2 regions of the Cytobacillus sp. ABV4_503 genome follow, and region 1 is predicted to be linked to the other one. Evidence: a T-box and tRNA genes for the amino acid it is inferred to sense, from the RefSeq annotation. Region 1 holds a T-box; the other holds one or more tRNA genes.
What was found. The T-box of region 1 lies ahead of thrS (threonine--tRNA ligase). A T-box ahead of a tRNA ligase gene usually reads a tRNA of that ligase, here a tRNA-Thr.
Positions count from the first base shown of each region.

Region 2: it has a tRNA-Thr gene. The T-box ahead of thrS (threonine--tRNA ligase) is inferred to sense a tRNA for this amino acid. The anticodon was not compared.

Region 1 covers NZ_JBSWTH010000001.1:302,291-317,628, forward strand. Annotated here, with positions in the region: gene ACXAD1_RS01625 (allantoate amidohydrolase) at 1-992, shown strand, start outside; gene ACXAD1_RS01630 (M20 family metallopeptidase) at 999-2,171, shown strand; gene ACXAD1_RS01635 (hypothetical protein) at 2,225-2,704, opposite strand; gene ACXAD1_RS01640 (cyclic-phosphate processing receiver domain-containing protein) at 2,945-3,304, opposite strand; gene thrS (threonine--tRNA ligase) at 3,513-4,712, opposite strand; T-box leader at 4,765-4,996, opposite strand; T-box leader at 5,038-5,270, opposite strand; T-box leader at 5,310-5,543, opposite strand; gene ACXAD1_RS01650 (YhgE/Pip domain-containing protein) at 5,612-7,771, opposite strand; gene ACXAD1_RS01655 (nucleoside hydrolase) at 8,061-8,987, opposite strand; gene ACXAD1_RS01660 (cytidine deaminase) at 9,233-9,631, shown strand; gene ACXAD1_RS01665 (sensor domain-containing diguanylate cyclase) at 9,695-11,248, opposite strand; gene ACXAD1_RS01670 (hypothetical protein) at 11,577-11,702, shown strand; gene ACXAD1_RS01675 (ArsR/SmtB family transcription factor) at 11,759-12,451, opposite strand; gene ACXAD1_RS01680 (flavin reductase family protein) at 12,545-13,159, shown strand; gene ACXAD1_RS01685 (sensor histidine kinase) at 13,350-14,798, shown strand; gene ACXAD1_RS01690 (response regulator transcription factor) at 14,795-15,338, shown strand, end outside.
Region 2 covers NZ_JBSWTH010000001.1:4,968,221-4,983,558, forward strand. Annotated here, with positions in the region: gene cysK (cysteine synthase A) at 1-140, shown strand, start outside; gene pabB (aminodeoxychorismate synthase, component I) at 375-1,790, shown strand; gene pabA (aminodeoxychorismate/anthranilate synthase component II) at 1,787-2,380, shown strand; gene pabC (aminodeoxychorismate lyase) at 2,384-3,241, shown strand; gene folP (dihydropteroate synthase) at 3,253-4,089, shown strand; gene folB (dihydroneopterin aldolase) at 4,082-4,444, shown strand; gene folK (2-amino-4-hydroxy-6-hydroxymethyldihydropteridine diphosphokinase) at 4,441-4,968, shown strand; gene ACXAD1_RS24800 (helix-turn-helix domain-containing protein) at 4,920-5,135, shown strand; gene dusB (tRNA dihydrouridine synthase DusB) at 5,177-6,178, shown strand; gene lysS (lysine--tRNA ligase) at 6,380-7,879, shown strand; rRNA gene ACXAD1_RS24815 (16S ribosomal RNA) at 8,263-9,812, shown strand; rRNA gene ACXAD1_RS24820 (23S ribosomal RNA) at 10,019-12,954, shown strand; rRNA gene rrf (5S ribosomal RNA) at 13,033-13,149, shown strand; tRNA gene ACXAD1_RS24830 (tRNA-Val) at 13,159-13,234, shown strand; tRNA gene ACXAD1_RS24835 (tRNA-Thr) at 13,243-13,318, shown strand; tRNA gene ACXAD1_RS24840 (tRNA-Lys) at 13,462-13,537, shown strand; tRNA gene ACXAD1_RS24845 (tRNA-Leu) at 13,553-13,637, shown strand; tRNA gene ACXAD1_RS24850 (tRNA-Gly) at 13,646-13,720, shown strand; tRNA gene ACXAD1_RS24855 (tRNA-Leu) at 13,728-13,816, shown strand; tRNA gene ACXAD1_RS24860 (tRNA-Arg) at 13,831-13,907, shown strand; tRNA gene ACXAD1_RS24865 (tRNA-Pro) at 13,913-13,989, shown strand; tRNA gene ACXAD1_RS24870 (tRNA-Ala) at 13,998-14,073, shown strand; rRNA gene ACXAD1_RS24875 (16S ribosomal RNA) at 14,237-15,338, shown strand, end outside.

The DNA.
Region 1 (15,338 bases):
ACTTTGATTCAGTCCCGAATGGGGGATCCTATGATGGACCTGCAGGAGTTGTAGCAGGTCTTGAAGTGGCTGCACTTTTCACTGAGATTGGATTAACGCCAAAATATCCGTTGGAGGTTATAGCCCTTATCGAAGAGGAAGGCTCCAGATTCGGCGGCGGCTTAATGGGGTCACGCGGAATGGCCGGTTTGCTGAGTGAGGAAGACTTCAAATCTTTGAAGGATAAAGGTGGCATTACGACCGTTGAAGCCATGGAGAAAATCGGGCTAGATCCTTCTCTTCCGAAAGCAAGAAGCCAGGAGTCAGTAAAGGCTTATCTGGAATTGCACATTGAACAGGGCCCTATATTAGAAGAAAAGAATATCCCAATCGGGGTAGTCGAAGCGATTGTCGGCTTAACGCAATTGGAAGTAACCGTAAAAGGGCAGGCCGGTCACGCAGGGACCACTCCAATGGACAGGCGGTCTGACGCGCTGGTTGCGGCTGCCGGGATGATAACTCAATTTCCCGGGCTGGCTGCGGCTGAAGGAGAAGGGACCGTAGTGACAACCGGGCAATTGAAGGTATATCCAAACGGAGCCAATGTGATTCCGGATCAAACGGTCTTTTCTGTAGATATTCGCTCCGGCAAGGAGGAACATGTCCAGAATGTCGTTCAAAAAGTGAAAGAATTAGCAGATTCCTATTGTGATAGCGGAGTAGAAATAACTGTCGAACAGCTTTTATATATTCAGCCAAAAGAGATGAATAAAGAGATTGTCACCCTGTTAAAGGAGAAAAGCAGTGAACTTGGTTTCACTTCATGCCCCATGAATAGCGGCGCCGGGCACGATGCAATGGTTTTCGCTGATTACACAAGTACTGGGATGCTGTTTATTCCAAGTAAAAACGGTTTGAGCCATTGTCCGGAAGAATGGTCTGATTCCCGGCATATTGCCGAAGCTGTCCAAATCCTGTTTGAGGCAGCAATAGAGCTAACGGAGGCGGAATAAGCAATGATTCATAACGGTCTAAAAGAATTGATTGGGGCATATAGTGATGAATTAACGGAACTGCGCAGAAAATTGCATCGTGAACCAGAGGTGTCATGGGAGGAATACAAAACCACGCAATTTATATGTGAGTATCTTAATGGTCTGGACATCCCCTTTAAAAGAACGGAACCAACTGGTGTCATTGCTGAAATAGCAGGCGTGAAGCCTGGAAAGACGGTAGCTTTAAGGGGAGACATGGATGCGCTGCAGGTGGAGGAATTGAATAAGAATCTTCCTTATGCATCTCTGGAAAATGGCAAAATGCATGCATGCGGGCATGATGCCCATACCGCCATGCTGCTGATTGCCGCCAAGGCATTAAATGAGATAAAAGAAGAATTGCCGGGAACTGTCCGGCTTTTGTTCCAGCCAGCTGAAGAGGTAGCGGAAGGGGCAAAGATGATGGTGGAACAGGGAGCGATGGAAGGCGTGGAAAATGTCTTTGGCATCCACATCTGGTCGCAAATGCCGACACATAAAGTCTCCTGTACACCCGGGCCATCCTTCGCATCAGCTGATATATTCAAGGTGACATTCAAAGGGAAAGGCGGGCATGGGGCGATGCCGCATGATTGCATTGATGCCGCTATAGTGGCATCTTCCTTTGTCATGAATGTGCAGAGTGTTGTGTCCAGAACCATTGATGCCCAGCATCCTTCCGTCCTCACCATCGGAAAAATGGTGGTCGGCACAAGGTTCAACATCATCGCTGAAAATGCCGTTATTGAGGGAACAGTCCGCTGTTTCAATCCTGAAACAAGGGACTATATAGAAAAGCAGCTTCAGCACTATGCTGAAAACACGGCAGCTATCTACGGTGCAAAAGCAGAGTTGGAGTACGTCCGGGGGTCGCAAGCGGTAATCAATGATGAATACAGTGCACAATTAGTACAAAAAGTTGCATCTGAAGCTTTTGGAGAAAATGTTCTATTTAATGAAAAGCCCACAATGGGGGCTGAAGATTTCAGTTTCTTCCTGGACAAAGCACCTGGCAGCTTCGCCCTCATTGGCAGCGGCAATCCTGAAAAAGACACAGAGTGGGCTCACCACCATGGCAAATTCAATATTGACGAAGACGCCTTATCGACAGGTGCAGAGCTATATGCACAATATGCCTGGGCATACTTGAACGAATAAGAGTAAAGCTGATCTTAAAGAAAAATCCGTTCCTCGTATTTGGAGGAGCGGATTTATTTTTGATAAGTTTCAGAACTTCTTATAAATTTTAAAAGCCACGGCAGGAAAAAGGCATAAGCAATGAAGTGTACAGGGGTTGACCACCAAGTATTCCAGCGTTTCATTAATCCTACCTTAACGGTGAGCCACTCCAGGATGAGAGATAAGATGACAAATAAAATAACCCAGAACCATTTGCTTTCGTTTTTGTAAAAGTTCAAATAGATGACTGATAAACAAGAGGGGATGATACCAAAAAGTAAAAGCTCAGGCAGTCCTTCTTTTTGCGGGTCACCGATGTCAAAAAGATCTAATGGAACGGCTATTGTGATATCAACCATCCATACGATATAACCGATTAGACCAAAGATTATGTATATTTCCTTCCAGCATATTCTTTTCTTTGACATGAAAATCACAATCGAAATTAGAACCAAACCAAGAATGGCAGGATACCACCAACCTTGAGTTAAAGCGAAATCTGGCTGCTCCATCTTATTCCCTCCATTGTCTTAGAATTGGTTAGAATAATCGTCTTTATTCAATAGTAAAGGAGGGATCTGAAAAAATAATGGAAACTCAAAAATCCGCTTTCAATGCCAGGCGGTTTTACTTTCACTCAGCAGGTTAAACAGGAAAATATAAAAAAAGAAAGCAGTTAATAAACTCTGCTCCCCATCGATAAAAAATTGACTGTGACCAAGTGGTGGGAATAAGTGTTAGTCGATGGAACTCTAATATTTGTGCAGGTAATTCGGCGGAATGGAATTTAGGGGCAGTGGTCTTAAGATTACTTTAATATCAGTGGGCATTTCAAAATCCTGCTGTGCTTGTTTTAAATAATGATACATAGCTTTCCCGCCTGCGGAATTGGCAGAGTGAACAGTTATGCGATCCGCAAATAACTGTTTTTGAACCATTAAATGAACAAGCATAAGACCATTTCTCGATTTACTTACTAAATCATGGTCTAAAGACAAGTGGTCAATTTCAAAGGTCTGAAGCAAATGGATACACTCATCAATGGTCTCAACTAATACATGACCATCAGGCGCTTTCCGATAATCATCCAGGAATACGCTTATTTTCTCCAATTTTATCCCCCTTTCGAAGGGGTGACTAAGAAAAGTCAAGTTGACCCTAAGGGTTTGATTCACCTTTCATTGTAACATACATATGTAAGTAAAGGTACCTTAAAGGGGATAATTGGAAGTTGGTGCACCCATTATGTTTACAGGCTATAAAAAAGGTGATGTACAAGGAAAGCCCAAAAGGAATAAAATCCTTCTGAGCTTGAAAGGTCTATCTGCCGGCGTTTATTTCATTATTGAATCGTTCGATTACTTCCGGTATGCTCATCACACCGATATTTCCCTCTTTACGTTTTCTCAGCGAAAGGGATTGCTGCTCCATTTCCTTATCACCAATCACCAGCATGCAGGGAACTTTCTGTTTTTCGGCTTCTCTGATCTTGAGTCCCATTTTCTCTGTTCTGAAGTCGACTTCAGAACGGATACCAGCTGATTCAAATTGTGATTTTACATAGTCTGCATATTCTGCATGGGCATCTGAAATGGGAATGATTTTTGCTTGAACAGGTGACAGCCACAGTGGGAAATCGCCAGCAAAATGTTCAATTAGAATGGCCATGAATCGCTCAACTGAACCAAAGATGGCCCTATGAATCATAATGGGAAGGTGAAGTTTGTTATCTTCGGCAACATAAGCACAATTAAACTTTTGCGGCATTTGAAAATCCAGCTGGACAGTACCGCATTGCCAGCTTCTTCCGAGTGAATCCAATATATGAAAGTCAATTTTCGGCCCGTAAAACGCCCCATCACCAGGATTAATCTGATAGTTAACCCCTTTGTTTTTTAAAACAGTTTCTAAAGCCCCTTCAGCACGTTCCCACATTTCCTTTGATCCCATGTATTCCTCCGGGCGTGTTGAAAGTTCAACTTTATAGTCAAAACCAAAGTGGGAGTAGAACTCGTCAATTAGGACAAGTATTTTATCAATCTCTGCTTCAATTTGATCAGCCCTCACAAATAAATGAGCGTCATCTTGAGTGAACGACCGGACTCTTAACAGTCCATTTAAAGAACCTGAGAGTTCGTGTCTGTGGACTAATCCGAGCTCCGCATAGCGGAGAGGCAATTCTCTGTAGCTTCTCCGTTTGCTATTGAAAACCAATATCGCACCGGGGCAGTTCATAGGCTTTATCGCATAATTTTGTTCATCCACATTTGAGAAATACATATTTTCATGATAATGATCCCAATGGCCGGATTGTTCCCAAAGTTCCTGTTTCATCATAATCGGTGTCTTAATTTCCTGATAGCCTGCCCGCTGGTGTTTTCGTCTCCAGTAACCTTCAAGTTCATTTCGCATCACCATTCCATTTGGCAGGAAAAAAGGCATTCCTGGGGCTTCCCCCATGGATGTGAAAAGCTCCAGTTCTTGACCTAACTTTCTATGATTTATTTTTTCTGCTTCCATTTTCAATTCCTCCTGATTTTTAGTTATAAAAAAAGACCACACTCCTCCCAAACATAGGGACGAGTGTGGTCGTGGTGCCACCCTAATTCCATAAAGCAATCGAAAAACTGCTTTATGCTCAAAAAGATAACGGATCCCCCGATTATGGATACTCTGAAATGAACATTTCCCCATAATAGCTCCAAGGCGGTAAATCACTCCCTTTTCTTCAAGGCTTTCAGCCGGTGGCCCTGATCTCTGGAAAGAAGATAAAGAATGATTCATGTCCTTTTCAACGCTTAAACTTATAGTTTTAATTAAAATAAAAAGCCGCACTCATCCCAGCAAAAGGGACGAGTGCGGCCGTGGTTCCACCCTAATTCCATAAAGCTATTGAAAGACTGCTTTATGCTCATAAAGATAACGGGTTCCCCGATTATGGATACTCTGAAATAGATCATTTCCCCATAATAGCTCCAAGGTGGTAAATCATTCCCTTTTCTTCAGGGCTTTCAGCCGAGGGCCCTGATCTCTGAAAAGAAAACAAAGAAAGATTCGTGTCCTTATCAACGCTAACTATATAGTTTTAAATAAAATAAAAAACGCACCCATCCCAGCAAAAGGGACGAGTGCGGTCGTGGTGCCACCCTAATTCCATAAAGCATTCCGAAAGACTGCTTTATGCTCAAAAAGATAACGGATAACCCGATTATAGATACTCTGATTAGATCATTTCCCCATAATAGCTCCAAGGCGGTAAACCAATCTCTTTTCTTCAGGGCTTACAGCCGGTGGCCCTGATCTCTGGAAAGAAAAATAAAGAAAGATTCGTGTCCTTTTCATAGCTCATATTGAATATTTTTACTGATTTTAATACACATTTTGGAAAAGGTCAAGAGGGTTAATAAAACTTTTGGACCCTAATGAAACAACCCCGATTCCTTCGATTTCTTCATCAGTGCTTTCGTTTTTCTGCTTAATGGCTCTTTCAGGAAGATTCCAATTAATAGTGCAATGAAACCGATTAGCATTAGACTCAGGAGGTCTCTATATACTCTCTCCCAAACAATGCCTCCAACAGCTTCTCTCATTAAATCAATGGCATAAGAGAAGGGCAGGAAGGGGTGGATGGTTTGGAAAAATTCAGGAAGCAAGGCGGTCGGATAGGTTCCGCCAGCACCCGCAATCTGAAGCACCAGCAAGACAATCGCCATGGCTTTTCCGACATCGCCAAATACAGATACTAATGTATAAACAATTAATATAAACACTAAACTGCTAATCAGTCCAAACAGGATAAACCATACCGGTTCTGCCACATCCACACCCAGAATGAAGATATCTCCTATTGTCACCACAAGAGTCTGTGCAAAACCGATGCTTAGGAAGGTGAGCAGTTTGCCGAAATAGATTTGTTTTCCCGTAAAGTCTTCAGGATGATGGACATCTGTAGCCAAAAGGGAAATTAATAGAAGGGCTCCTACCCATATCGCAAGTACGGTATAAAAGGGAGTCATGCCTGTTCCGTAATTTTGGATTGGGAATAGACTGTTTTTATTGAGGAGAACAGGTTCCTCGAAGAAATCCTTCTCTGCCTCGGGATCATTTTGCAGCAGCTCAATGATCTCGTTGATGTCTGTCTCGCCCTGGATGTCCCGAATCCGATCGGCTAATTGATTGATCTTTTCGCTTACATATGGAAACTCTCCGATGATGTGCTTAAGCGTTTTTTCTCCTTCACCTAAGTTCCCCTCTGTATTAGCAAGGATTCTTTCGATTTCAGGAATGGCAGATTGTATTTCAGTCAGGATATTCCGGGCATTACTCAATGTTTCCTTGGCGCTGGCCACTTCCTGCTTGATGGATGGGCTGATGTTTTCATTATATTCTTTAACGAATGCGTCGATCCTGCCTGCAGCTGCAGCTGAATTTTCCTGAAGCCGGGTGATTAGATCATCCGCTTCCTGCTGCTTGTCTGAAAGAAAGGCATTGACCTTTTGTCCGTTTTCCTGGATCGTCTGCAGTTCCTGTTTTACTAAGGCTAATTGTTCCAGAGCCTGATTGATTTGTTCCTGATTCTGGCTTGTGCCTTGTTCCTTATTGGATTCCTGCAGCTGCTTTAGTGCTGTTCCGATAGTCTCAATATTCTGAAGTGAACCCGCTATCTGCTCTTTGATTTGATTGCTAATTTCCTTTCCGTGGTCCAGGTTCAAATCAGAGGATTGAACCGAAGAGATAAAATCGTTCACCTTTACCGCCATATTCTGGACCTTCTCCAGATTCTCCTGAATCTGGGGCTCCATTGCATTCAGGCGATTCTCAGCCTCATTTATAAATTTCATCGTTTCATTAATGGTCTGCAGACCGTTTCCTGTTGCGCGTTTGGCATCAGGAACGAGTGCTTGTGCCTTATCAATCATTTTTTGGGCATTTTCTGCATCTGACAGGGAGCTGCTTAATAAGGAATGGATTTCAGGAAGCTTTTCCTCCATTTGAAAAACATACTCTTCGAACCGCTTTATATCCGGAAGGTCTTTTTCAATCTCCAGACCCAATTCATTAAACTTCTCAAAAATAGTGCCGTTAACGGTTGAGATGAAATTGCTTGTAACCGTATCGACTATCCCGCCTGCACCCTTTTCTGTGATTTTAGGTGCAATGGCATTGATTTTTTCATTCACATAATACTCGATTTTCGCTTTTTCGGGCTGATTGTCAATGACAGTTCCCAGCTTCTGAGAGAAATTTTCCGGAATCACAATGACAGCAAAATAGTCGCCGTATTCCACCTTATCCATTGCGTTTTTGCGGTCATTAAAGTGCCAGTCCATATCATTATTCTTCTTTAGTTCCTTGACGATGTCATCTCCAATATGTATGTCCTTATCACGAACCACTGCTCCGGCATCTTCATTCACGATTCCTACTGGAAGCTGATCCGTTTGACTATAGGGATCCCAGGAAGCCTCGATGTTAAACCAGGCATACAAAGAAGGGAGCAGCGTCAAGCCTCCGATTAATACTGCCGCCACCCAATTCGTAAAAATACTTCTAATATCCATTTTATAAATTTTCCACATGCTGTTCAGTCCAATCTGCCCGTCTTCTTATAGATTTTGTGAATAATCCATTAAATATATTCAGGACCGCTGTTAACAACAATTTTATACCTTTAAAAAAACTGGGTAAAAACAGAAGGGGGAGGGAAATTCAATTAGGGGCTAAAGGAGCAGGCTCATTCGGACAAGAGGAGAAGAAACCTGAGCGAACGAGTCCGGACTTGGCGCTCCTTCAGACAGGGGGAGCTGCGAGCGAACAAGTCCGATTTTTGGTGCTCATTCAGAAAGTTAAATGATCCAGCTTCCCTGCTTAAGAACTCATTACTTTTATAAAATCTTCAATAAATCCCTGATAATTAAAATCCAGAAAAATATTTTTATTCTTTTCAGAAGGCTTGGAACTGACTCTGAAATCAGCAATGGACGTACCTCTTCCTTCATCCGCTGTTAGTATTTTCACATCTCTTCTAATAGAACGTCCCATTTCCGGGTTGACCATGAGGAAGAGAGTTACAACATCATGTAATGGAGCACCGTTAATTCCAGGAATAAGTTTTTTATAGGCTTCTATATAATATTCCATCACTTCATCCATAATTTGAATCACTGGATTGTCAGTCATTTCCTGAATCATTTTAATATGCTCCATTGTGATGATAGCTTTGTTCGTGACGTTAAGCGGAACTACATAGATGTTATCTAAATTTGCCAATACTAGCTGAGAAGAGATAGGGTCACCATAAAAATTGGCTTCTGCTGAGGGTGTTACATTACCAGGAACCAGAAAAGCCCCACCCATTATAAAAAATTCTTTAATGTTGTCTGAAATATTTTCCCCTAATATAAATAGTGCAGCTAATGAGGTATTTCTCCCCACATCTACTATAGTTACGTCCTGGTTCTCCCTTATAATGGTGTAGAGCTCCGAGAAATTGGTCAGTTCCCCTTTTGCATCCTCTGGAGGCCGTATAGGGCCCAATCCCTCCTCTCCATGAATTTCAGGATAGAACCTGGGAATTTCCCCTGATGAAGGGCTATTAGCTCCTCCGATAATAGGGATATCCGGTCTGCCGGCCAGTTTGAGCAAATAGGCGATGTTATCTGTTGCCTGTTCTTTTGTAACGTTCCCATAACTCGATACGATAGCTAGCACATTTATGCTTGGATTAAGAAGGGCATATATGATGGCAATGGAATCATCAATCCCTGGGTCAGCAAACAAAATGATGTTTTTCATTTTCTATTCCCCCAATACTAAATATCCATTTCTATAACATATCAAATAGGGAAGCGGGTTATGTCATAAAGGTGGTTAACTTTAGGTGAAAAAGCTGTCAGGGCAGGTCTGATAATATTTGCAGAGGCTTTCAACATGATATTGACAAACATTTCAAAAAAATATATGATAAAAATCCTGCCAATTTTACATTGGCCTAAGGGGACTGTGAAAAGTTCATTCTTCTTTGAAAAGGATGGGTAACTATGAATAAAGAGCAATTGATGGAAAGTGCACGCAGTATGAAGGAGAAAGCCTATGCTCCCTATTCCAAATTTCCGGTTGGAGCAGCATTATTGCTAAAAGACGGCACTGTCATTAATGGAGTGAATGTGGAAAATGTTTCGTTAGGTGCAACGAATTGTGCCGAGAGAACAGCTATTTTCACTGCAATTGCGAACGGTTACAAAAAAGGTGATTTTCAAGCTATTGCTGTAGCGGGCGATACGGCAGATTTTCTTCCGCCATGCAGCATCTGCAGACAAGTGTTAGCCGAGTTCTGTATGCCGGATATGCCAGTTTACTTAACGAATGAGAAAAAAGAAATCTTAGAATTGACATTAAAGCATTTATTGCCGTATGCATTTACGGATTTAGAGATGTAAAATAAATGGAGGGCAAGCTTTGAGAGATATTCATCAAAGCTTGCCCTCTTATTTTCTCGTGAACTAGTCTTCACCTGCAATAACCACTCTGTTTCTTCCCTCGTGCTTTGCCTTATATAACGCTTGGTCAGTTCTGTTCATTAATTCCGAAAAGCTGCCGGCTGCAGCGGGAAAGCTGCCGATTCCCATCGATACAGTGATTGGGTTTCCGGATGGGCTTGTGGTGCATTCAGTTGTTTTCCTTATCCGTTCTGCAACGATTTCGGTAATGTGAATACCGGTTTTGGGAAGGATAATTAAAAATTCTTCCCCGCCAATGCGGAAGCACAAATCACTTGCCCTCGTTTCCTTCTTAACCAATGCAGACAGAAATTTCAACACTTCATCTCCAACTTGATGCCCAAATTGGTCGTTTACAGCTTTAAAATGGTCAATATCAAATAAGATGATTGAGTATATATCAAAATCATTAATCTTTTTTTCTAAAAAGCGGCGATTATAGAAGCCAGTCAGCGGATCCAGATTCGATTCACTCTCCGCATCAGTCAGTTTTGTCTGATAAAAATCAACAGCTACTAATATAGCACGCTTCAATTCCTTTAACTCATAATACCAGCCGGGAATGTAGGGCGCAGGGCTCGATGGTTCTGTGGTAACCTGCTTTGCGTAAGAAGCTAAATTCCTGATGGGGTTCACTATTTTTTTCATCATGATCAGGGTCAGGACAAAAACAAACATCATAAATGGAATGGCTATCAGGGTAACTTGCTTGGCCATTTCCATGGCTGGCTTCATCACAGACTTTTTAGGAGTCTGGGATATAATTCCCCATTTACTTGTTGAGGTAGCAGAGGCATATCCGGCAAACATGGATATACCTTTGGTATTCGTGACTTCCTGATTTCCGTTCTTTCCTTCTAAAACTTGCTGTACAACTTTGTTTTCTTTCACATTATCGTTAATTCTATTTTTATCCGGGTGATATATAATATTTCCTTCAGAATCAACCACATACACATATGAATCGTTTTCATGCTTGGGATGCTGCCCCAGAACCTTGATCAGACTGTTTTCTTCATGTAAATAGATAGTTCCGGCAAGAAATCCCCCATATGATCCATTATCATCAAAAACAGGGACAGAAATAAGCATTATTAATTTTCCGGTCACACCTACATATGGCTTTGATATTAAAGGAACTTTCTTTTCCAGAGCTTCATTTGCACCGACACTGTTCAGTTTTGTCCCCTCTAAAGCCATATCAGGTGCAGATGCTGCAATACGACCAGTTTTGTCCACAAAAAATATAGAATTAAAAAAGGTAGTCGACTGCAAAATAAATTCTAACTCCTCATGGATTGCATGGGAATCTGCAGTCAAATAATCCTCATTTTTTGCTTCCATCGTCAGATTTTTAATCATATTTCCAAATAAAGAATCCGTTGTAGCTGCCAGTTTTTGAGCATAATATTGATTCTCTATTAAATAATTTTTCTCCAGGTTGTTCTTGCTTACCACTGCACTTGAAATGATACTTCCGGCTAAGGTGCCGAGCATAGCGAAAGCCAGTAAACTCAAAATAAGCCACTGGATGCTTAATCTAATAGGTTTTTTCATATCTCTTCACCAATAAAAAAAGTGCTATTTATAGTACAAATAACCTAATAGAATATACCATATGACTTTTGAGCCTCACAACATTCAATAAGCAGGATTTCCAGGGTGGAGATTGTGGAAGCAGTTCTTTTCTATAGAACTAGCGGGATTAATAAGAAGGATTTTCCAATAATTTATAGAAATCATTTTCGGCAGGAGAATTTAAATATAAATTTATCAGAGCATGAAGTATAACACCTGCTTACTATGCAAGAGGGCCCATTCAGTGATTTTACGAGCATGGTCTTCTTGTTAAAGTGGAACTTGGCTATTGTGAGGAGGTGATGACATGGAAGAAAAGGATAAAAATCAAGTGAATAAAAAAGCGATGTGGACAATTTGGGGTTTAGCATTTGGTGCAGGTGTGGGGGCAATATTGGGAATCGCAGCATACAATCAGCAGTGGCTGGGTTGAGTGAAGGGGTTTAAGAACAGGGTTCCCACATCTAAAAGTGTAGGAACCATTTTATTTTATCTATCCATATCTATAGCAAATGTTTCCTTAAGTCCCTTCATTCCATGAGGGGTTATTTTGATGGCGCGGGTTTTAGGGATGCGCTGTATCCAATTTCGTTCCAGAAGTTTCTCCAGGATGGCATTCCCCAGTGCGCCTGCAAGATGATGGCGTCTTTCGCTCCAGTCCAGACATTTATGGGAAAAAGAGCGGCGCTTCTTTTTCAATGAGGTCAGGTCTATTTGCATGGAGTGAAAAAATGCTTTTCCATCTTCCGTAATATTAAATGTATCATCTTCTTCTGTAATAAATCCTTTTCTTTTTAACGATTCAGTTAGCTGCACACCTAAATTTCCAGCGAGATGATCATAGCACGTCCTGGCAAAGCGGATCGCTTTATCTTCAGAGGCATGTTTAAAAGATTTAATTTCTGCAGCAGGCGCAATAGATAGAAAGGATTCCATCACTTGGGCAACTTCTTGATTCATGATGCCATAATATCGGTGCCTTCCCTGTTTTTCTGCTGAAACCACTTGAGCATCCAGCATTTTTTTGAGATGAAAGCTGGCCGTTTGCGGTTTAATCCGGGCCATATGGGCCAGTTCATTTACGGTGTGATACCGGCCATCCAATAAGGCGGTTAGTATGGCTGCCCGACTTGGTTCACTGACCAAAGAAGCGACTTTTGCTACATTTGAATTCATATTCATATCTTATTCCTCCATGTAATCCATATTTCGATGATAATTGAAATATTTACCCCTTACAATGATATTCGTAAAAAAGTTCAGGAGGAAACTGCAATGAAAAAGGAAGAAAACCAAATAATCACCAAGTCGATTCAGCCTAAAATCTTATATTATGGAACTCCAGTGATATTGTTAACAACACTTAATGAAGATGGGACATCCAACATTAGCCCCTTATCCTCGTCATGGGCATTAGGGGAATGCATTGTCCTTGGAATCGGGGAAGGGGGAAAAGCATTGGATAACCTTCGCAGTCATCCTGAATGTGTTGTAAACGTTCCTCATCCTGGCCTTTGGGAGAATGTAGAAGCTTTAGCCCCGCTGACAGGCAAGAACCCATTACCGGAATATAAAAGGATCAATTCATTCCGTTTTGAAAAAGATAAATTCTCAGCAGCCTCCCTTACGAAGAAGGAAGCAGAAATTGTAAAGCCCTTTAGAATCCTGGAATGTCCACTTCAGATCGAGAGCAGGGTGGAGCACATTCGAGTTCCGGAACATGACTCTCACTTTGCCATTGTGGAAGTAACGGCATTAAAGGTCCATGCGCATACATCCATCCTTAAGGATGATCATCATGTGAACCCTCATGAATGGAGTCCCCTCATTTATAATTTCAGGCACTACTATGGACTGGGCGAACATCTGGGGAAAACATTTCGGGCATAGTTCTATGGAAATTAATCACTTTTGCTAACTGTTTAGAAATATTTTATACATATTTTAGAAAGTTTTAAGATTTATGTGATATAGTTCTTTTAATTTCTTAATCTGGATAATAGGGTTTATAAAATTATCTTGAATGCTAAGAATAAGATATGATCTGATGAAAATTTTTATAACAGAGTGAGTGAAACAGATGTCCATTAAAATGAGGTTTCTGCTGTCTTATATTGGAGTGATACTTTTTTCGATCACTTTATTATTGGCAGCAGGTTTTTTAATTATTTTTGCCATAACAGGTGATGTAAGATCTATAGAGCATCTTTATAAAAAATCGTATATACAAAAACCTTTAACAACAGTTGAAGAAAGTGTGTTTCTCGATTTAAAGCTTTTTGCTAAAAATAATCCGAAACAGCTCCTAAATGAAAAGGAGCTTAAAAAGATTGAGAAAGAGGATATCGACATTGTTGTTAGAAAGGGCACAAAAGTTGAGTACGCTTCCCCTGCTCTTAACAAGCAGGCATTGGTTGAATCTCTTCCGGGGTTTGAAGAAACAAACATTAACACGCGAGATACCATTAAACTCAACGACTATTTATTTACGTATGTGAAGTTTGATTTTTATTTTCCGGATAAGAGGGAAGGAAGTGTTTTCGTATTAAGAAAGGCCAGTTCCTCTGCTGAACTCATTCGAGAATTGTTCCCTATTTTATCCGGACTTTTACTGTTCCTGTTTATTATGATTATTGGTATATTGAATTATTTAGTTTCGCGAAGCATTATTAAACCTATCTCATTTCTTAAAGAAGCTGCCGAAAGAATTAAATCAGGAGATTTAAATTTTGAAATCAAGGCGACTTCAAATGATGAAATCGGACAGTTAAACAGGGCGTTTGAGGAAATGAGAATAAAGCTAAAAGAATCGATAAGCCTCCAGCTTCGGTACGAAGAAAATCGAAAAGAGCTTCTGACCAATATTTCTCATGATTTGAAGACACCTATCACTTCGATTATTGGATATGTAGAGGGGATTAAAGATGGTGTAGCCAATACCCCTCAGAAGATGGAAAAGTATTTGTCGACTGTGTACTTAAAAGCAATGGACATGGATTCATTAATTGATGAGCTGTTCCTATTTTCCAAGCTGGATTTAAAAAAAGAACCATTCCACTTTGAGACTATCGAACTGGATAAATATATGAAAGACTATGCAGAAGAACTTTATTTGGATTTACTTCAGCAAGGAATCCATATGGAGCTTCATCTTTTGAATAAACCAATCTGCGTGAAAGCGGATAGAGAGAAATTGAAACGAGTATTGGCCAACTTAATAAGCAATTGTGTTAAATATATGAACAAAGACAGGAAGAAGATTTCTATTTCTCTTCATGAACGATTAGGCGATGTAATTGTTAAAGTAGAAGATAATGGGCAAGGGATAGAACCTTCTGCCTTGCCAAATATTTTTGAACGTTTTTACCGTGCTGAACAATCAAGAAGTTCCGAGACAGGCGGAAGCGGCTTAGGACTTGCGATCGCGAAACAAATAATTTTGGAGCATAGAGGAGAAATCTGGGCTTCAAGCGAGATAGGTAAAGGTACAAGTATATTCTTTTCCCTAAAGAAAGGTGAAAAAACATGAAAAAAATATTGCTTATTGAAGATGACGTTAGTATTGCAGAATTGCAAAGAGATTATTTAGAAATAAATAAGTTTCGTGTCGATATTCAACATTTTGGTGATGAAGGACTCCAGCAGGCTCTTCAAGAGCACTATGATTTAATTATTTTAGACATCATGCTTCCAGGAGTAAATGGGTTTGAAATATGTAAACAGATACGCGCAGTTAAAAACATTCCTATCTTGTTTGTGTCAGCTAAAAAGGAGGATATCGATAAAATTCGGGGTCTCGGTTTAGGGGCGGACGATTATATTACCAAGCCTTTTAGTCCGAGTGAGCTGGTAGCCAGGGTGAAAGCACATCTTGAGCGATATGAGCGTTTAGCTGGAAAGCAAACTCAAACAAATACGATTTTCGTTCATGGAATATCAATTGATAAGTCAGCGCGCAAAGTTTATATTGACGGAGAAGAAACTCCGTTTACAACAAAGGAATTTGATTTATTAGTATTTCTTGTCATGCATCCAAATCAAGTATTGAGCAAAGAACAGCTTTATGAAA
Region 2 (15,338 bases), 4.7 Mb from region 1:
GCATTTCCTCTGGTGCGGCGATCAGTGCGGCCCTAAAAGTTGCCAAAGAGCTTGGAAAAGGGAAAAAAGTTCTGGCCATTATCCCAAGTAACGGCGAGCGTTACTTAAGTACTCCTTTATACCAATTTGAAGCTGAATAATGATATGACAGCGGTCTCCAATGGGCCGCTGTTTTTTGTTGTATAGGAAACTGCAAAATTGAACGATGTAAATAACTCTGTGTAAGAGTGTCTGCTCCAGCTACAGCGCCTACCCCCTCGAGGTGTCGGGGGTGGGCAAGGCGCCTCTGCTTTTGTTTCCTGCAATAAAAATTATGAAAGCATGCCCTGCATCATGTATGATGAAAAAAGAGAAATATATAGGGGTGACATTCATTGAAGCAGCTTCACATCCATGCAAAAAAAATACCTTATACATATAATCGGTTTTTCCGCCAATACCGCTTGCTGTCGAAGGGATTGGCGCATCATGTTCTGCTTGAAAGCGGACGTGGCGGCAGGTACAGTATCGCAGCCTTTGAGCCGGAAGCTATTTTAACAGGCAAAAATTCAGAACTTGAAATTGTAAGAAACGGCGAAAAACAGGTGCTGGAAGGCAACCCCCTTCATTTGATGCAGGAATGGCTGAATGACTATAAAGCAGAAAAGCTCGATGAACTTCCTGACTTTCAGGGAGGAGCAATCGGGTTTATCAGCTATGATTACGCACGTTATATCGAAAAGCTTCCAAATGAGGCTCAAGATGACCTGCAGATACCTGATATTCATTTTTTTATTTATAAAGAATGCTTTGTCTTTGACCACGAAACCGAAGAGCTCTGGCTGATTTTCTTATACGAAAAAGGGGAAGAGCACTCGATTGAGGAACGGGCAGAGAACTGGGAGCAGAAATGGAAGAGTGAAAGTAAGGAGCCTTCTGTGAAAGCGGAATACAATCAAGCAGAAAATACACTTGGTGTGTCCATGAATGAAGAAGAATTCATGGCTGCTGTCAGGAGTATTCAGGAATATATTTCACAGGGAGATGTCTTTCAGGTGAATCTCTCGGTACGCCAAAGCCAGCCAATTCATAATCAGGCAATGGATGTATACGAGCAGCTTAGAGCGTTAAACCCGTCTCCATACATGGGGTATTTTCACACGCCGGGGTACCAGCTTGTCAGCGGATCCCCGGAACTGCTGATTAAGAAAAAAGGAAACACCGTCAGCACGCGGCCGATTGCCGGGACAAGGTCCCGCGGGAAGGACCATGAGGAGGACCTCAAACTTGCCAGTGAACTGATTGAAAATGAGAAAGAGCGTGCAGAGCACGTGATGCTGGTTGATCTGGAGCGAAATGACCTGGGAAGAGTCTGCAAATATGGAACAGTTGAAGTGGATGAGTTCATGGTCATTGAAAAATACTCACATGTGATGCATATCGTCTCCAATGTAAAAGGAGAGCTGGCAGACGGGAAGAGTGCTGTTGATATCATTGACGCTGTGTTTCCTGGAGGGACCATTACAGGGGCCCCAAAGGTGCGGACCATGGAGATCATTGAAGAGCTTGAACCGGTCACAAGAGGCCCATACACCGGCTCTCTTGGCTGGATCAATTTCAGCGGCGACCTGGAACTGAATATCATCATCCGGACCATGCTTGTTAAAGAAGGACAGGCCCATGTGCAAGCTGGTGCCGGCATTGTTATTGACTCCAATCCTAAAAATGAATATAAAGAGTCGCTGAAAAAAGCAATTGCTCTTTGGAAAGCAAAAGAACTCGCAGAACTGGCAAAAGGGGATCAGCTATGATTTATATGATCGATAATTACGACTCTTTTACGTATAATCTCGTACAGTATCTCGGTGAATTAGGTGAAGAGCTGGTTGTAAAAAGAAACGATGAAACGTCTATTTCTGAAATTGACAGTTTGCAGCCAAAGTTTTTAATGATCTCTCCGGGTCCGTGCAGCCCAAATGAAGCAGGCATCAGCCTGGAGGCCATTGAAGCTTTTGCAGGAAAAATACCTGTCTTCGGCGTTTGTCTGGGACATCAGTCGATTGCTCAAGTATTTGGCGGTGATGTTGTGCAGGCAGAGCGGCTCATGCATGGAAAAACCTCTGACATTTTTCATGATGGAAAAACAATCTTTAATGGTTTGCCCAATCCGTTTCCTGCCACCCGCTACCATTCGCTGATTGTAAAAAAGGAGACTCTTCCAGATTCCCTTGAGGTTTCAGCCTGGACAGCTGAAGGGGAAATTATGGCCATTCGCCATAAGGAGCTTCCTGTGGAAGGTGTCCAATTCCATCCGGAGTCAATTATGACAACGGCTGGAAAGGAACTTCTTCATAATTTTATTCAGCATTACAAAGCTTCACTGCAGACAGAGGGGATGTAAACCTTGTATATATACATGAATGGTGAAGTTATCAGGAAAGAGGAGGCCAGGATCTCTCCTCTTGATCATGGTTTTTTATATGGTTTGGGGCTGTTCGAAACCTTCCGTGTCTACAATGGTCATCCTTTTTTACTGGATGACCATCTGGAGCGGCTGAACTGGAGCCTGGAAGTTCTAAAAATCGATGCAAGCTATAAAAGAGAACAAGTGCTTGGAGCGCTGGAAATGCTTCTTGAAAAAAACGGATACAACAATGCCTATATCCGGATGAATGTGTCAGCGGGAAACGGAGAAATTGGCCTGCAGACAGCTCCATACACAAGACCGAATACGATCCTTTTCTCCAAGCCGCTTCCTCAAAGGAATACGGGTGCAGAAAAGCAGGCAGTGCTGCTGAAGATTCCCCGCAATACACCAGAAGGGACAGAACGCCTGAAGTCCCATCATTATTTAAATAACATTCTGGCTAAAAAGGAAGCGGGAGACGACCCTGGCAAAGAAGGGATCTTTTTGACAAAGGAAGGTTTTTTGGCAGAAGGGGTCACTTCTAACCTATTCTGGATTAATGGAGGCCATTTATCTACTCCCTCGCTTGAATCTGGCATACTTAACGGCATTACCCGAAGATTTGTGATCAGGCTTGCAGAGAAACTGGAGATGAATGTGCAGGAAGGCATGTATAGGCCGGAAGCTATATTGGGGGCAGATGAAGTTTTTGTAACGAACTCCATTCAGGAGATTGTACCGATTTGCTCATTTGATGGCCATCCCATGCCGGGACTTTCCGGCAAAAAAACAAGAGAGCTCCAGCTTCACTATGAAAATCACTGTGAACACTTATGGAGCAGGTATGAACTGTAGGAGGATTCATAATGTCTAAAACAACAATTCAGTGTGGACCATATAGATTGGATTACGGAAAGAAAACCATTGTAATGGGAATTTTGAATGCAACGCCGGACTCCTTCTCGGATGGAGGCAAATACAGTCATCAGGATCTGGCAGTTAAGCATGCCCTGAAGATGGTTGAAAATGGAGCAGATATTATTGATGTCGGGGGAGAATCAACCCGCCCGGGATTTGATCCGGTGCCTGCAGCGGAAGAGCTGAAGCGTGTTCTTCCTGTCATTGAGGCGATTTCAAAGGAAGTAGATGTTCCGATATCAATTGATACCTATAAAGCTGAAGTCGCCAGGCAGGCCGTTGAAGCTGGGGCTCATATTATCAATGATGTCTGGGGTGCCAAAGCGGATCCTCAGATGGCATCAGTCGCAGCGGAAACGGGAGCGCCGATTATCTTAATGCATAACCGCAAAGATATGGAATACACTTCATTTTTCCGTGATGTCCTGAATGACCTGTACGAAAGCATCGCTCTTGTAAAGTCAGCCGGGGTTAAAGACGAGAACATTATCCTGGACCCTGGCATCGGTTTTGCCAAAGACTTAAATTATAACCTGCAAATGATGAGAGACTTGGACAAGCTAGTTGCCATTGGGTATCCTGTACTGCTTGGAACATCGAAAAAGCGGATGATCGGAACCATCCTGGACCTTCCGGTAGAGGAAAGAACGGAAGGAACAGGGGCAACAGTCTGCTACGGCATTCAAAAAGGCTGCCAGATGATCCGCATCCATGATGTAAAGGAAATGAGCCGAATGGCGAAAATGATGGACGCTTTAATGGGAAAAGGTGAATATATTGGATAAAATCTATGTAAACCGAATGGAGTTTTATGGCTACCACGGTGTTTTTCCTGAAGAAACACGGCTTGGCCAGCGCTTTGCGGTAGACCTTACCGTGGAAGCAGACCTGAAAAAAGCCGGGGAAACAGATAATCTTAATGACTCCATTAACTATGGCGAGCTGTATGCAGTATGCAAAGAGGTTGTGGAAGGAAAGCCCTTTAAGCTGGTTGAAGCTGTAGCAGAAAAGCTGGCAGCTGAACTTCTTTCGCGTTTTCCGCTTATTCTGCAGCTGACTGTCAAAGTAATCAAGCCGGATCCGCCTATTCCTGGCCATTATCAATCAGTTGCCATTGAAATTACGAGAGGCAGATCATGAAGAATTCCGCTTTTATTGCACTTGGCTCAAATATCGGCAGCCGGATTGAACACTTGAAGGAAGCCGTTGGGATGATTAATCAGCTTCCGGATACTGAAGTGGTAAATACTTCTTCTATTTACGAAACCGACCCGGTTGGGTATGAAGATCAAGAACAATTTTTAAATATGGCTATTCAAATTTCCACAGGATTAAAGCCTTTTGAATTGCTGGATGCATGCCTTGATATAGAATTAGAACTTGGAAGAAAAAGGGAAATCCATTGGGGCCCCCGGACAATAGACCTTGACATTTTGCTGTATAATCACGAAAATATTGAAACAGAGAAGCTTATTGTTCCTCATCCTCGGATGCATGAAAGAGCGTTTGTCCTTGTTCCTCTTTTAGAGGTTGATTCCAGCATCAGGCTTCCGAAGATGGAGAGGCCCTTAATTTCAATACTGGATGCTATACCTGACAGAGAGGGAGTACGGATATGGAAGCAGAAAAATGGGGAAGACGTATTCGCGCTTTTCGAAAATTAAAAGGATTTACGCAAGAAGGGTTTGCGAGAGAGCTGGGTGTATCGGTTTCAATATTGGGTGAAATTGAAAGAGGAAACCGCATGCCTGCACCGGCTTTAATTGAGCAGATCGCTCTGGCGCTTAAAGTAACACAGGAAGAATTAGCTCCAAGGCAGGAGCACGATTAATATATACGTTTGAATATTTTAAAAGGAGGTGGGTGCAATTTATGTTCAAAATTGGCGATATCGAGTTGAAAAACCGTGTTGTACTGGCTCCGATGGCCGGAGTGTGCAACTCGGCTTTCCGGCTGACTGTAAAAGAATTCGGTGCCGGTCTCGTGTGTGCTGAGATGGTCAGCGACAAAGGCATTGTCTCTAAGAACGAAAGAACCATGAATATGCTTTATATTGATGAAAGAGAAAAGCCGCTAAGCCTGCAGATTTTCGGAGGCGAAAAAGAAACGCTGGTAGAAGCAGCGAAGTTTGTTGATAAAAATACAAATGCAGATATCATCGACATTAACATGGGATGCCCTGTCCCTAAAATCACTAAATGTGATGCAGGTGCCAAGTGGCTCCTTGACCCGGATAAAATTTATGAAATGGTTTCTGTTGTAACGGACGCTGTCGAAAAGCCTGTTACTGTGAAAATGCGCATGGGCTGGGATGAAGATCACATTTATGCTGTAAAAAACGCTCAGGCTGTTGAACGCGCCGGCGGTAAAGCTGTAACCCTTCACGGACGTACGCGTGTCCAAATGTATGAAGGGAAAGCAAACTGGGATATCATTCGCGAAGTGAAGCATAACATTAACATCCCGCTTATCGGAAATGGTGATGTGCAGACACCGCAGGATGCCAAGCGTATGCTGGATGAAACAGGCTGTGACGGTGTCATGATCGGACGTGCTGCTTTAGGAAACCCTTGGATGATCTACCGCACAGTCAAATACCTTGAGACTGGTGAATTAATGGGCGAGCCTTCTGTGCGCGAAAAGATTGAAGTGTGCATTCTTCACCTGGACCGACTGATTTCACTAAAAGGCGAATTTATCGCTGTCCGTGAAATGAGAAAGCATGCAGCATGGTACCTTAAAGGAATCCGGGGCAATGCGAAAGTCCGCAATGCGGTTAACGAATGTGATACGAGAGAAGATCTTGTTACATTGCTGAACGCTTTGGTTATCGATGCAGAAGAAAAGGAAAGAAGCCAGACACAGGCTGGATAAGCGACGTAAAGTTTGACAGGCTGTCATTCTTTGCCTATAATACTTTTGATAAAAGGAAACTGCCAGTGCATGAACTGGCAGTTTTTATTCTATTTAAATATTTAGGATGTCTGATTTACTCACTTTGTGTAAAATAATAGTGATATACATTTTTGAAGGATCGCAGAATTGTGCATACATAAAAAGATTTACAAAATGGAGATGATTTCAGTGAGCCAGAGTCATGAAGAATTAAATGACCAGTTAAAAGTAAGACGCGAGAAAATGAACAGCTTGCGCGAACAGGGAATGGATCCTTTCGGGAAACGTTTCGACCGTTCACACCAAAGCAAAGAATTAATTAAGCAGTACGGTGATCTTGAAAAAGAAGAAATAGAAGAAAAGAATGTTTCTGTCACGCTGGCAGGCCGTATTATGACAAAGCGCGGAAAAGGGAAAGCCGGATTCGCTCATATACAAGATCTATCTGGACAAATTCAAATCTACATCCGCAAAGATGCAGTTGGGGAAGAGAGCTATGCAATCTTCGAATCTGCCGACCTGGGGGATATCATTGGGGTCAGCGGTACACTCTTTAAAACAAAGGTAGGCGAACTTTCTGTTAAAGCACAGGGATTTGACCTTCTGACAAAATCCCTGCGTCCACTTCCGGATAAGTTCCACGGACTTAAAGACGTTGAGCAGCGTTACCGTCAGCGTTACCTGGATCTAATTATGAGCGAAGAAAGCAAACAGACTTTCATCACAAGAAGCCGTATTATCCAATCTATGCGCCGCTACCTAGACAGCCACGGCTACCTTGAAGTTGAAACACCTATGATGCATTCCATTGCAGGGGGAGCATCTGCACGCCCATTTATCACTCATCATAATGCGCTGGATATGGAACTTTATATGCGTATCGCGATTGAGCTTCATCTGAAGCGCCTAATTGTGGGCGGCCTTGAAAAGGTATATGAAATTGGCCGGGTATTCCGTAATGAAGGTGTATCAACACGTCACAATCCTGAATTCACTATGATTGAATTGTATGAAGCCTATGCTGACTATAGGGATATCATGAGCCTGACAGAAAATCTTATTGCCCACATTGCCCAGGAGGTTCTTGGAACAACTACTGTGCAGTACGGTGAGTACGAAGTGGATCTAAAGCCTGAATGGAAAAGGCTTCATATGGTAGATGCCATTAAGGAATACACAGGGGTAGACTTCTGGAAAGAAACAAGCAAGGAAGAAGCCCAGCAGTTTGCCAAAGAACACGGTGTTGAAATCAAAGACAATATGGAATATGGACATATTGTTAACGAATTCTTTGAGCAGAAGGTTGAAGAGAAGTTAATTCAGCCTACATTCATCTATGGGCATCCTGTCGAGATTTCACCGCTTGCTAAGAAAAATGAAGAAGATCCACGCTTTACTGATCGATTTGAATTATTCATTGTAGCCCGCGAGCATGCGAATGCCTTTACTGAGCTGAATGATCCGATTGACCAGCGCGAACGTTTTGAAGCTCAGCTGAAAGAACGTGAAGAGGGCAATGATGAAGCTCATATGATGGATGACGACTTTATTGAAGCTCTTGAATACGGCATGCCGCCAACTGGCGGACTTGGCATTGGGATCGACCGCCTGGTCATGCTGCTGACAAACTCTCCTTCTATTAGAGATGTCCTGTTATTCCCGTTAATGCGCCATCGTTAATATCTATAAATCAAGACAGAGTACAGCGCGTGCTCTGTCTTTTTTGTTTTATATTGAGGAATTAGGATGTAAGATCTGCATAAATGATGCTTTTTTTCGAGCAGAATAATGGGAATATTTTTTCTTTCATTTTTGCGGATAAAAAAGAAAAAAACATATTGCATGTTGTCCTGCAAGGTGATATATTTATATTCGTTGCTGCGAGACAGCGACTTACAAAAAAAGATTTTCAAAAAAGTTATTGACTCAGATTACTGAATCTGATAAGATAATAAAGTCGCCTTTGAGCGGCGGATTGACCTTTGAAAACTGAACGAACAAAAACGTCAACGTTAATTCTTTAGTCTTTTTTGAAAAGACAACTTATGAGCTTAATCAACTCTTATATGGAGAGTTTGATCCTGGCTCAGGACGAACGCTGGCGGCGTGCCTAATACATGCAAGTCGAGCGGACAGATGGGAGCTTGCTCCCTGAAGTCAGCGGCGGACGGGTGAGTAACACGTGGGCAACCTGCCTGTAAGACTGGGATAACTCCGGGAAACCGGGGCTAATACCGGATGATTCTTTCCCTCACATGAGGGAAAGCTGAAAGATGGTTTCGGCTATCACTTACAGATGGGCCCGCGGCGCATTAGCTAGTTGGTGAGGTAACGGCTCACCAAGGCGACGATGCGTAGCCGACCTGAGAGGGTGATCGGCCACACTGGGACTGAGACACGGCCCAGACTCCTACGGGAGGCAGCAGTAGGGAATCTTCCGCAATGGACGAAAGTCTGACGGAGCAACGCCGCGTGAGTGATGAAGGTTTTCGGATCGTAAAACTCTGTTGTTAGGGAAGAACAAGTACCGGAGTAACTGCCGGTACCTTGACGGTACCTAACCAGAAAGCCACGGCTAACTACGTGCCAGCAGCCGCGGTAATACGTAGGTGGCAAGCGTTGTCCGGAATTATTGGGCGTAAAGCGCGCGCAGGCGGTTCCTTAAGTCTGATGTGAAAGCCCCCGGCTCAACCGGGGAGGGTCATTGGAAACTGGGGAACTTGAGTGCAGAAGAGAAGAGTGGAATTCCACGTGTAGCGGTGAAATGCGTAGAGATGTGGAGGAACACCAGTGGCGAAGGCGACTCTTTGGTCTGTAACTGACGCTGAGGCGCGAAAGCGTGGGGAGCAAACAGGATTAGATACCCTGGTAGTCCACGCCGTAAACGATGAGTGCTAAGTGTTAGAGGGTTTCCGCCCTTTAGTGCTGCAGCAAACGCATTAAGCACTCCGCCTGGGGAGTACGGCCGCAAGGCTGAAACTCAAAGGAATTGACGGGGGCCCGCACAAGCGGTGGAGCATGTGGTTTAATTCGAAGCAACGCGAAGAACCTTACCAGGTCTTGACATCTCCTGACAACCCTAGAGATAGGGCGTTCCCCTTCGGGGGACAGGATGACAGGTGGTGCATGGTTGTCGTCAGCTCGTGTCGTGAGATGTTGGGTTAAGTCCCGCAACGAGCGCAACCCTTGATCTTAGTTGCCAGCATTCAGTTGGGCACTCTAAGGTGACTGCCGGTGACAAACCGGAGGAAGGTGGGGATGACGTCAAATCATCATGCCCCTTATGACCTGGGCTACACACGTGCTACAATGGATGGTACAAAGGGCTGCGAGACCGCGAGGTTAAGCGAATCCCATAAAACCATTCTCAGTTCGGATTGCAGGCTGCAACTCGCCTGCATGAAGCCGGAATCGCTAGTAATCGCGGATCAGCATGCCGCGGTGAATACGTTCCCGGGCCTTGTACACACCGCCCGTCACACCACGAGAGTTTGTAACACCCGAAGTCGGTGGGGTAACCTTTTGGAGCCAGCCGCCTAAGGTGGGACAGATGATTGGGGTGAAGTCGTAACAAGGTAGCCGTATCGGAAGGTGCGGCTGGATCACCTCCTTTCTAAGGATATTTACATGAAACGTGACGTGTTTTGTTCGTTCAGTTTTGAGAGTTCAATCTCTCAATGAAAGATTCGTTCTTTGAAAACTAGATAATGTTAATGAAGAAGCAATAACCGAGTAATCGCCATTTTAGTCAATTCTCTCTATGTTAAATAGAGTTAAAAACCTTTGATGCTGTTCATCTTCGATGAACCCGTCAAATACGGTTAAGTTAGAAAGGGCGCACGGTGAATGCCTTGGCACTAGGAGCCGATGAAGGACGGTACTAACACCGATATGCTTCGGGGAGCTGTAAGTAAGCTTTGATCCGGAGATTTCCGAATGGGGAAACCCCCTATCCGTAATGGGATAGGATCTTTACCTGAATACATAGGGTATTGAAGGCAGACCCGGGGAACTGAAACATCTAAGTACCCGGAGGAAGAGAAAGCAAACGCGATTCCCTGAGTAGCGGCGAGCGAAACGGGATTAGCCCAAACCAAGAGGCTTGCCTCTTGGGGTTGTAGGACACTCTACACGGAGTTACAAAGGAACGAGGTAAATGAACAGGTCTGGAAAGGCCGGCCAGAGAAGGTAAAAGCCCTGTAGTTGAAACTTCGTTCCCTCCAGAGTGGATCCTGAGTACGGCGGGACACGAGAAATCCCGTCGGAAGCAGGGAGGACCATCTCCCAAGGCTAAATACTCCCTAGTGACCGATAGTGAACCAGTACCGTGAGGGAAAGGTGAAAAGCACCCCGGAAGGGGAGTGAAAGAGATCCTGAAACCGTGTGCCTACAAGTAGTTAGAGCCCGTTAATGGGTGATAGCGTGCCTTTTGTAGAATGAACCGGCGAGTTACGATTACATGCGAGGTTAAGTTGAAGAGACGGAGCCGCAGCGAAAGCGAGTCTGAATAGGGCGAATGAGTATGTGGTCGTAGACCCGAAACCAGGTGATCTACCCATGTCCAGGGTGAAGTCCAGGTAACACTGGATGGAGGCCCGAACCCACGCACGTTGAAAAGTGCGGGGATGAGGTGTGGGTAGCGGAGAAATTCCAATCGAACTTGGAGATAGCTGGTTCTCTCCGAAATAGCTTTAGGGCTAGCCTCATGTAGTAAGAGTCTTGGAGGTAGAGCACTGTTTGGACTAGGGGCCCCCATCGGGTTACCGAATTCAGACAAACTCCGAATGCCAAAGACTTATCCATGGGAGTCAGACTGCGAGTGATAAGATCCGTAGTCAAGAGGGAAACAGCCCAGACCACCAGCTAAGGTCCCAAAGTATACGTTAAGTGGAAAAGGATGTGGAGTTGCTTAGACAACCAGGATGTTGGCTTAGAAGCAGCCACCATTTAAAGAGTGCGTAATAGCTCACTGGTCGAGTGACTCCGCGCCGAAAATGTACCGGGGCTAAACGTATCACCGAAGCTGTGGATTGACATCTTCCGATGTCAGTGGTAGGAGAGCGTTCTAAGGGCGTTGAAGCCAGACCGCAAGGACTGGTGGAGCGCTTAGAAGTGAGAATGCCGGTATGAGTAGCGAAAGATGGGTGAGAATCCCATCCACCGAATGCCTAAGGTTTCCTGAGGAAGGCTCGTCCGCTCAGGGTTAGTCGGGACCTAAGCCGAGGCTGAAAAGCGTAGGCGATGGACAACAGGTTGATATTCCTGTACCACCTCTTTACCGTTTGAGCAATGGGGGGACGCAGGAGGATAGGGTAAGCGCGCTGCTGGATTAGCGCGTCCAAGCAGTTAGGCCGGTAACGAGGCAAATCCCGTTACCACACAGGCTGAGCTGTGACGGCGAGGGAAATTTAGTACCGAAGTTCCTGATTCCACACTGCCAAGAAAAGCCTCTAGCGAGGGAAAAGGTGCCCGTACCGCAAACCGACACAGGTAGGCGAGGAGAGAATCCTAAGGTGAGCGAGAGAACTCTCGTTAAGGAACTCGGCAAAATGACCCCGTAACTTCGGGAGAAGGGGTGCTCATTAGGGTGCATAGCCCTGATGAGCCGCAGTGAATAGGCCCAGGCGACTGTTTAGCAAAAACACAGGTCTCTGCGAAGCCGCAAGGCGAAGTATAGGGGCTGACGCCTGCCCGGTGCTGGAAGGTTAAGAGGAGAGGTTAGCGCAAGCGAAGCTTTGAATCGAAGCCCCAGTAAACGGCGGCCGTAACTATAACGGTCCTAAGGTAGCGAAATTCCTTGTCGGGTAAGTTCCGACCCGCACGAAAGGCGTAACGATCTGGGCACTGTCTCAACGAGAGACTCGGTGAAATTATAGTACCTGTGAAGATGCAGGTTACCCGCGACAGGACGGAAAGACCCCGTGGAGCTTTACTGTAGCCTGATATTGAATTTTGGTACAGCTTGTACAGGATAGGTAGGAGCCTGAGAAGCCGGAGCGCCAGCTTCGGTGGAGGCGTCGGTGGGATACTACCCTGGCTGTATTGAAATTCTAACCCGCGCCCCTGATCGGGGCGGGAGACAGTGTCAGGTGGGCAGTTTGACTGGGGCGGTCGCCTCCTAAAAAGTAACGGAGGCGCCCAAAGGTTCCCTCAGAATGGTTGGAAATCATTCGCAGAGTGTAAAGGCACAAGGGAGCTTGACTGCGAGACCTACAAGTCGAGCAGGGACGAAAGTCGGGCTTAGTGATCCGGTGGTTCCGCATGGAAGGGCCATCGCTCAACGGATAAAAGCTACCCCGGGGATAACAGGCTTATCTCCCCCAAGAGTCCACATCGACGGGGAGGTTTGGCACCTCGATGTCGGCTCATCGCATCCTGGGGCTGTAGTCGGTCCCAAGGGTTGGGCTGTTCGCCCATTAAAGCGGTACGCGAGCTGGGTTCAGAACGTCGTGAGACAGTTCGGTCCCTATCCGTCGTGGGCGCAGGAAATTTGAGAGGAGCTGTCCTTAGTACGAGAGGACCGGGATGGACGCACCGCTGGTGTACCAGTTGTCTTGCCAAAGGCATCGCTGGGTAGCTATGTGCGGAAGGGATAAGTGCTGAAAGCATCTAAGCATGAAGCCCCCCTCGAGATGAGATTTCCCATAGCGTCAAGCTAGTAAGATCCCTGAAAGATGATCAGGTTGATAGGTCAGAGGTGGAAGCGTGGCGACATGTGGAGCTGACTGATACTAATCGATCGAGGACTTAACCAAGTCATTGGTGAATACTCGGCAAATACTTCTTCATGCATTATCTAGTTTTGAAGGAACGAAGTTTCTTCAATCAAATAGTCCGGTGGCGATAGCGAGAAGGTCACACCCGTTCCCATACCGAACACGGAAGTTAAGCTTCTCAGCGCCGATGGTAGTTGGGGGCTGTCCCCCTGTGAGAGTAGGACGCTGCCGGGCGTATATTATGGAGGATTAGCTCAGCTGGGAGAGCATCTGCCTTACAAGCAGAGGGTCGGCGGTTCGATCCCGTCATCCTCCACCATACAACTTGCCGGTGTAGCTCAATTGGTAGAGCAACTGACTTGTAATCAGTAGGTTGGGGGTTCAAGTCCTCTCGCCGGCACCACTTCAACGAGCCATTAGCTCAGTCGGTAGAGCAGATTGCAGCATCAGTGAATTTCTTCATCTGAATAGCAATCTGTGACAAAGCGTTTAGCTTTGGAACATCTGACTGCACATAACAGGCTTTAGGAATTCTCATAAAATTATGAGCCATTAGCTCAGTCGGTAGAGCATCTGACTTTTAATCAGAGGGTCGAAGGTTCGAGTCCTTCATGGCTCACCATTTTAATTTCATATTGCGGGTGTGGCGGAATTGGCAGACGCACCAGACTTAGGATCTGGCGCCGCAAGGCGTGGGGGTTCGACTCCCTTCACCCGCACCATTCTTTAAGCGGAAGTAGTTCAGTGGTAGAACATCACCTTGCCAAGGTGGGGGTCGCGGGTTCGAATCCCGTCTTCCGCTCCATTTTTATGCCGGGGTGGCGGAACTGGCAGACGCACAGGACTTAAAATCCTGCGGTAGGTGACTACCGTACCGGTTCGATTCCGGTCCTCGGCACCATTTAATTTTATATTGCGCCCGTAGCTCAATTGGATAGAGCGTTTGACTACGGATCAAAAGGTTAGGGGTTCGACTCCTCTCGGGCGCGCCATATTACGGGGAGTAGCTCAGCTTGGTAGAGCACTTGGTTTGGGACCAAGGGGTCGCAGGTTCGAATCCTGTCTTCCCGACCATTAATATTGGGGCCTTAGCTCAGCTGGGAGAGCGCCTGCTTTGCACGCAGGAGGTCAGCGGTTCGATCCCGCTAGGCTCCACCAAAAAAACTTTCAAAAAAAGTTATTGACTCAGGTGTTTAAACCTGATAAGATAATAAAGTCGCCTCAAGCGGCGGATTGATCTTTGAAAACTGAACGAACAAAAACGTCAACGTTAATTCTTTAGTCTTTTTTGAAAAGACAACTTATGAGCTTAATCAACTCTTATATGGAGAGTTTGATCCTGGCTCAGGACGAACGCTGGCGGCGTGCCTAATACATGCAAGTCGAGCGGACAGATGGGAGCTTGCTCCCTGAAGTCAGCGGCGGACGGGTGAGTAACACGTGGGCAACCTGCCTGTAAGACTGGGATAACTCCGGGAAACCGGGGCTAATACCGGATGATTCTTTCCCTCACATGAGGGAAAGCTGAAAGATGGTTTCGGCTATCACTTACAGATGGGCCCGCGGCGCATTAGCTAGTTGGTGAGGTAACGGCTCACCAAGGCGACGATGCGTAGCCGACCTGAGAGGGTGATCGGCCACACTGGGACTGAGACACGGCCCAGACTCCTACGGGAGGCAGCAGTAGGGAATCTTCCGCAATGGACGAAAGTCTGACGGAGCAACGCCGCGTGAGTGATGAAGGTTTTCGGATCGTAAAACTCTGTTGTTAGGGAAGAACAAGTACCGGAGTAACTGCCGGTACCTTGACGGTACCTAACCAGAAAGCCACGGCTAACTACGTGCCAGCAGCCGCGGTAATACGTAGGTGGCAAGCGTTGTCCGGAATTATTGGGCGTAAAGCGCGCGCAGGCGGTTCCTTAAGTCTGATGTGAAAGCCCCCGGCTCAACCGGGGAGGGTCATTGGAAACTGGGGAACTTGAGTGCAGAAGAGAAGAGTGGAATTCCACGTGTAGCGGTGAAATGCGTAGAGATGTGGAGGAACACCAGTGGCGAAGGCGACTCTTTGGTCTGTAACTGACGCTGAGGCGCGAAAGCGTGGGGAGCAAACAGGATTAGATACCCTGGTAGTCCACGCCGTAAACGATGAGTGCTAAGTGTTAGAGGGTTTCCGCCCTTTAGTGCTGCAGCAAACGCATTAAGCACTCCGCCTGGGGAGTACGGCCGCAAGGCTGAAACTCAAAGGAATTGACGGGGGCCCGCACAAGCGGTGGAGCATGTGGTTTAATTCGAAGCAACGCGAAGAACCTTACCAGGTCTTGACATCTCCTGACAACCCTAGAGATAGGGCGTTCCCCTTCGGGGGACAGGATGACAGGTGGTGCATGGTTGTCGTCAGCTCGTGTCGTGAGATGTTGGGTTAA